Regions from separate parts of the Leifsonia sp. AK011 genome, predicted to be linked through region 3. Evidence: predicted binding sites of a transcription regulator. Region 3 holds the regulator's gene; each other region holds the start of a gene.
The links. The regulator LexA, encoded in region 3, represses DNA repair genes until DNA is damaged. The targets are predictions, from matches to a motif close to TCGAACANNTGTTCGA.
Positions count from the first base shown of each region.

Region 1: the regulator LexA is predicted to act here: its motif matches at 1,463-1,478, upstream of HDC94_RS11850 (HNH endonuclease signature motif containing protein).
Region 2: the regulator LexA is predicted to act here: its motif matches at 879-894, upstream of HDC94_RS06170 (HNH endonuclease signature motif containing protein).

Region 1 covers NZ_JACCCH010000001.1:2,420,614-2,422,876, forward strand. The annotation lists gene gatB (Asp-tRNA(Asn)/Glu-tRNA(Gln) amidotransferase subunit GatB) at 1-426, opposite strand, end outside; gene HDC94_RS11840 (VOC family protein) at 542-946, opposite strand; gene HDC94_RS11845 (helix-turn-helix transcriptional regulator) at 956-1,387, opposite strand; gene HDC94_RS11850 (HNH endonuclease signature motif containing protein) at 1,498-2,263, shown strand, end outside.
Region 2 covers NZ_JACCCH010000001.1:1,259,482-1,261,744, forward strand. The annotation lists gene HDC94_RS06170 (HNH endonuclease signature motif containing protein) at 1-857, opposite strand, end outside; gene HDC94_RS06175 (MFS transporter) at 1,001-2,263, shown strand, end outside.
Region 3 covers NZ_JACCCH010000001.1:1,702,725-1,704,987, forward strand. The annotation lists gene metE (5-methyltetrahydropteroyltriglutamate--homocysteine S-methyltransferase) at 1-1,045, shown strand, start outside; gene lexA (transcriptional repressor LexA) at 1,080-1,763, opposite strand; gene HDC94_RS08320 (LysM peptidoglycan-binding domain-containing protein) at 2,011-2,263, shown strand, end outside.

The DNA of each region.
Region 1 (2,263 bases), 720 kb from region 3:
CATGTGCGCACGCTCGATCGGGATCTGCATGATGCGGCCGTTCGGCAGCTCGATCTCGACGGAACCCTCGAACGCGATCGGCTCGTCGTACTGGCTGATCTGGTAGTTCTTGGCGAGGTCGGGGTAGAAGTAGTTCTTGCGCGCGAAGCGGCTCGTCGGCGCGATCTGGCAGCCGAGCGCCAGGCCCAGGCTGATGGATGACCGAATCGCAGCCTCATTGACGACGGGCAGGCTGCCCGGCAGACCGAGATCCACCGGGGTGATCATCGTGTTGGGCTCACCGTGCTCGGCGCCGAGGGCGGCCGGGTTCGGAGCATCCGAGAACATCTTCGTCTGGGTGTTCAACTCGACGTGCACCTCGAAGCCGAGCACGGGCTCGAAGATTTCAAGGGCCTTGTCGTAGTCCATCAGGTCAGCTTTAGCCACCCAACGATTCTAGGTGTGCGCTGGTTGAGGAGCGGACCGCAGGTTCGCGTCTCGAAACCAAGCCATCGAACTACGTCGGCCCGGTTTCGATACCGCCGGGCGACGCCGCGGCTACTCAACCAGCGGCGGCCGCCGAGATGCGCACCATGTTGCCCGACGGGTCACGGAATGCGCAGTCCCGCGCGTAACCCTGGTCGATCGGCTCCTGCAGAACCTCGGCGCCACTCGCGCGCAGGGTTTCGAACGTGGCATCCAGATCGTCGGTCACGAACACGAGGGCGGGCAGCTCGCCCTTCACGAGGAGCTCCAGCAGGGCATCCCCGTTCTCCTTCGAGCGGCCGGCGTGCGGCACCGACAGCGTGATGCCGAGGCCGGGCTGGTCGGGGCTGCCCATGGTGAGCCAGCGGAACTCGCCGTAGGGCACGTCCATGACGATCTCGAGGCCGAGCGTCTGGTAGAAGGGGATGGATGCTTCGACGTCCGTCACAGTGACGTTGACGTACTGGAGAGAAATTGTCATGCACCGAAGCTACGCGGCGACAGTGCTCGCGGCTTCTCGAATCCTGCTCCGTTGCGGGCGGGTCTGCGTCTTGGTGATGCACGTGGGGAGCTCGTCGATCGCGCCGTGGCTGCGCGCGCGGTAGGCGGTCGGGCTCTCCCCCACGATCTCGCTGAACCTGCTGCTGAATGAGCCGAGGCTCGTACAACCGACCGCCATGCACGTGTCGGTGACGGACATGCCGTCGCGCAGCAGCGCCATCGCGCGCTCGATGCGACGGGTCATGAGGTACGCGTAGGGGGTTTCGCCGTACGCGAGCTTGAACTGGCGCGCGAAGTGGGCCGGCGACATGAGCGCGGTCGCGGCCATGGTGGGCACGTCGAGGGGGCTCGCGAAGTCGCGGTCGATGCGGTCGCGGGCGCGGCGGAGGTGCGCGAGGTTCTCGAGCTCCTGCGGGGTCATGGGCTTCACGTTAGTTGCATCTCCTCCTCTTCTGGCCTTGTGGAAAGAACCTATCCCCAGATTCATCGCCGACTCTAGAACATGCGTTCGAGCTTTGGGAGAATGGATGCATGACCCTCTCCACCGCTTCGTATGCCGCTCTGGCAGACCTCGCGGTGCCTTTTGCGCCCCCATCGCCTCATGGTCTCGACGACTCCGAGCTCCTTGCACTGAAGCGTGAGCTTGCCGAGATCCGTCGGCGATTGGATGCAGCAGATTCCGCAGTGTCTGCGGAGATCGCCAACCGCTCACGCCCCGAACTCGGCTACGACGGCCTGGCGCAGCGGCTCGGCGCGCGCACCCCGGAGAAGCTCATTCAGCGCGTGGCAGGAGTCACCGCTCGCGACGCGCGCACGCAGATTCGGGTGGGTGGCCTTGTGGCGTCGTTGACGGATGACGCGCCTCCTGCCGAGCCATGGCTGCGCCCCGTCGCGGCGGCCGTTGCCGCTGGCGACCTGTCGCTCGACGCGGCGGACGCGATACGAACCGGGCTGGGAAAGCCCGGTTCGGGAGTGACTGTCGCGGCTCTCTCGGACGCCGTCGAGCGACTCCTGCACTACGCACGGGAGCTCACCATCGAGAAGCTCGGTGCTCGGGCTCGGGAGATCCGCGCATCGCTCGACGCTGAGCACGTCGCCGAGCGAGAGGAGCTGCTTCGGTCGCAGAGGTATCTGCATCTCGTCCCGTTGTCGACCGGCATGACGCGACTCGACGGCTTGCTCGACCCGGAGTCCGCGGCACAGGTCACCGCCGTGTTCGACGCGGCCACCTCACCCCGCCGCGGCGGGCCGCGTTTCGTGGACCCCACTGCCGCGGCGGCGCAAGCGGACGCCCTCC
Region 2 (2,263 bases), 440 kb from region 3:
AGGTCCTTGCCGGCGACATGTACCCGCACGCCCACCCGACGCGCCCCGAACACCGCGCCGCGGTCGGCGCGTGTGGCGAGTGCGACGATGTCCACGAGGGCGTCTGCGAGCAGCTGCGGAATGGTGCGGCTGTCCTCCGTGTCTGATCCCGCCGGTGCCGCCGACGGATCGACGAATCGGGGCCCGCCCCGCCGAGGTGATGTCGCAGCGTCGATCGCTCCGCTCACCACCGCGGCAGATTCCGGGTCGAGCAGGCCACTGATGCGTGTCATCCCGTCGGGCTGGGGAGTGAGCGAGAGGAACCGTCGTTCTCTGAGCTCCTCCTCGCGCGCGGGGACGCCAGCAACATCGAGCTCGGAGCGCACGCGGCGGGCGCGCATGGCGAGTTCGTCGAGGGTCAACCCCGGCGCGGACTCCACAAGGACGGTCGCGGCCCGCGCCAGGTCCCCCTCGGCGACGGCACCCGGCGCACCGAGCCCCGCTCGAACGACGTCCGCACCTTCGAGGGACAGCCTCCCGTCTCCCACAGCCACGGCGACGGTCTTCAGCCACGGCGCCGGCTCTGACACGAGTGCGCCGATTCTGACGAGGGTGCCGGCATCCCGCTTGCTGAGCCCGGTCATGCGAGCAACAAGTGATTCAGGCGTGCGCTCGCCGCGGGACTGTGCGAGACCTGCGGCCCCGAGTTCCCGCCGAGACCGTTCGGCGATCTCCGCCGCAACCGCTGCTGCGCCCGCATCCACGAGTCGACGTGCAGCGGCGAAAGCGGCCTGCTCCGCGAGGAGATCGTCGTCGCCGAGGCGCGCTGCATCCTCACGAGAGAACGCGCGGAGCGCGGGGAGTTCGACAACGGGCATGTCTCCATGATAGGCGAATATTAGAACATGTGTTCGAGGTGAGGATAAGAAAATGCTGATCAGAGCTGTGGAGGAGAAGAGGTGCAAGCGCAGCCCTCACGTGCCGACGGAATATTGCGCACTCTGCAAGACTTGACCCCGCTATGACTTCCGCCGTTGGCCTCCGCTCCGAACGCGGCCCAGTCCTCCTCTCACTCATGGTCACGACGGGACTCGTGGCTATCGACGCCACGATCCTCGCCACGGCGGTGCCCACGATCGTGAGTGAGTTGGGTGGGCTCTCGCAGTTCCCCTGGCTGTTCTCGATCTACCTGCTCACGCAGGCCGTCACCGTGCCGATCTACGCCAAGCTCTCCGACATCTTCGGGCGCAAGCCGATCATCCTCATCGGCATCGGTCTCTTCCTGCTGGGATCGATCCTCTGCGGCCTCGCCTGGAGCATGCCCGCCCTCATTCTCTTCCGTGCCATCCAGGGCCTCGGGGCCGGTGCGGTCCAGCCGATGGCCATCACCATCGCTGGCGACATCTACACGGTTGCGGAGCGGGCGAAGGTGCAGGGGTACATCGCGAGTGTGTGGGCCGTGGCATCCGTTGCCGGTCCTGCGCTGGGCGGTCTGTTCGCCCAGCTCGACATCTGGCGCTGGGTGTTCTTCGTGAACGTGCCGCTCTGCCTCCTGGCGGGATGGATGCTCGTGCGCCACCTCCACGAGAACGTGGAGCGCCGCAACCACACCATCGACTACCCGGGTGCAATCCTGCTCACCGCGTCGCTGTCGCTGCTGATCCTCTCCGTGCTTGAGGGTGGCCAGGCCTGGGCATGGAATTCGTGGCAGTCGTTCGTCGGTTTCGGGGTCGGGGGAGTTCTGCTCGTCGCCTTCGTGCTCGTCGAGCGGCGTGCGGTCGAACCCATCGTGCCTCTGTGGGCGTTCACCCGGCGTCTGCTGCTCACCACGACGATCATCGGGCTCGGGGTGGGTGCCCTGATCACCGGAATCACCTCGTTCGTACCCATCTACCTGCAGGGCGCGCTGGGTGTCGCCCCGCTCATCGCCGCGATCGGCCTCGCCACGCTCACCCTCGGCTGGCCCCTCGCCGCCTCGTTCTCCGGTCGCCTCTACATGCCGCTCGGATTCAGGACCACTGCGAGGATCGGCGGTGCCATCACGGTGGTGGGTGCCGCGATCCTGGCCGGCTTCGCGTGGTATCCGTCGGTCGTGACGGTCGCGATCGCGGGGTTCATCATCGGGCTCGGCCTGGGGTTGGTCGCGACATCCTCGCTCATCTCAGCCCAGTCGAGCGTCGAATGGAACGAGCGAGGCGTCGTCACGGGCATGCAGATGTTCTCGCGATCCGTCGGGTCTGCGGTGGGTGTCGCCATCTTCGGTGCCATCGCGAACTCCTATTTC
Region 3 (2,263 bases):
CGCTGCACGCCTCGCCGCGCAGGATGAGGCACTCAACCTGCCGTTCCTGCCGACGACGACGATCGGGTCGTTCCCCCAGACGGGCGACATCCGCAAGACGCGCGCAGCCCTGGTCAGGGGCGACATCTCGGTGGAGGAGTACACCGAGGCCATGCGAGCGGAGATCCGCCGTGTCGTCGACCTCCAGGAGGAGATCGGGCTCGACGTCATCGTCCACGGGGAACCCGAGCGGAACGATATGGTGCAGTACTTCGCCGAGAATCTGGACGGCTTCGCCGTCACCCAGAACGGCTGGGTGCAGTCCTACGGCTCCCGTTGTACGCGCCCGTCGATCCTCTGGGGTGACGTCTCGCGACCCGCGCCCATCACCGTCGAGTGGTCGACATACACCCAGTCGCTCACGAGCAAGCCCGTCAAGGGCATGCTCACGGGACCGGTCACCATCCTCGCCTGGTCCTTCGTGCGCGACGACCAGCCCCTGCGCGAGACCGCGAACCAGGTTGCCCTCGCCCTGCGCGACGAGATCGCCGACCTCGAGGGATCCGGCATCGGCATCATCCAGGTCGATGAGCCGGCCCTCCGCGAGTTGTTGCCGCTCAAGACAAAGGACCATGCCGACTACCTCGACTGGTCCGTGGGTTCGTTCCGCCTCGCCACGGCGGGCGTCGAGGACCGCACGCAGATCCATACGCACCTCTGCTACTCGGAGTTCGGTGTGGTGATCGACGCGATCAACCGTCTCGACGCGGACGTCACCTCGATCGAGGCAGCCCGATCCAAGATGGAGGTCGTGCCGGATATCAAGCACAGCGGCTTCGGCCGCGGTATCGGCCCGGGCGTCTACGACATCCACTCGCCGCGAGTGCCCTCGGTGGAGGAGATCAGTGACCTCATCGAGATCGCGCTCGGTTCGATCCCGGAACGCCAGGTATGGGTCAATCCCGACTGCGGCCTCAAGACGCGCGGGTACGACGAGACCGTGCAGTCACTCACGAACGTGCTCACGGCAACGCGGGCAGCGAGGGAGAAGGCAGCCGCGAAGTAGCGGAAGGGTCTAGCCCGCGGCAGGTGATCGCGGGCTAGACCGCCCGGAGCACCGCCACGACCTTGCCGAGCACCTCGGCCTCATCCCCGAGGATCGGCTCGAACGAGGAGTTACGGGGGAGCAGCCAGGTGTGGCCGTCGCGCTGCTTGAAGACCTTGACCGTGGCCTCGTTGTCGAGCATGGCCGCCACGATGTCCCCGTTGACGGCGTCGCGCTGCTGGCGGACGACGACCCAGTCGCCATCGCAGATCGCCGCATCGATCATCGACTCACCCACGACCTTGAGCATGAAGAGGTCGCCCTTGCCGACGAGTCGCCGGGGGAGGGGGAACACCTCGTCGACCTGCTCGTCGGCGGTGATCGGGATGCCCGCCGCGATGCGCCCGACGAGCGGCACGAGTGCGGCATCCCCGACGGAGGGGGCTCCACTCTCCACCACGGCCTCGGTTTCGAGCTCCGGGAGGTCGATCAGGATCTCCATCGCGCGGGGACGATTCGGATCGCGTCGCAGGTAGCCGCTGAGTTCGAGCTGACCCAGCTGGTGGGTGACGCTCGACAGCGATGCCAACCCCACAGCATCCCCGATCTCGCGCATGCTCGGCGGATACCCCCGAGATGCGACCGAACGCTGGATGACATCGAGAATGGCGAGCTGCTTGTCGCTCAGGCTCTTTCGACGCCGGGTCGCGGGGCGGTCGGTGGGGAGAGTCTCGTCCACGGTTCCTCGTTCCTGCCGTACGCCGGCGAATGTCGGTGGTTCTGTCGAAACTGTATCCGGATGAGCGACCGCAGACAAACACATCTTCGAGTGTGTTGACAACTTTGTCGGTGGCTTGTTCGAAGATGGACTTGATTTCGATAGCAATCGAAGTTATGTTCGGTACAGGAATACTAATGACTTCGTATCCGGCACTCCCGGCCGAGAGCCGGATACGAAACCTCGTTCGAGACGCAAGGAGTGGATGATGAGCACGATTGCTTTCCCCACAGCGACATACGTGGCACGACAGTCCGATTCGGGCCGCGCCCCCGCACCCCGCCTGCGCCTCACACGACGTGGCCGCGGGGTCCTTCTGACCCTCGCGGCCACACCACTCGTCGTCGCCGCGCTGCTGTTCGCTCTCAACGGCGGCGGCGCCGTAGCATCCCTCGAATCGACGCCCGTCTCGTTCGACTACGTCACTGTCGCGTCGGGCCAGTCCCTGTGGGATGTTGCAG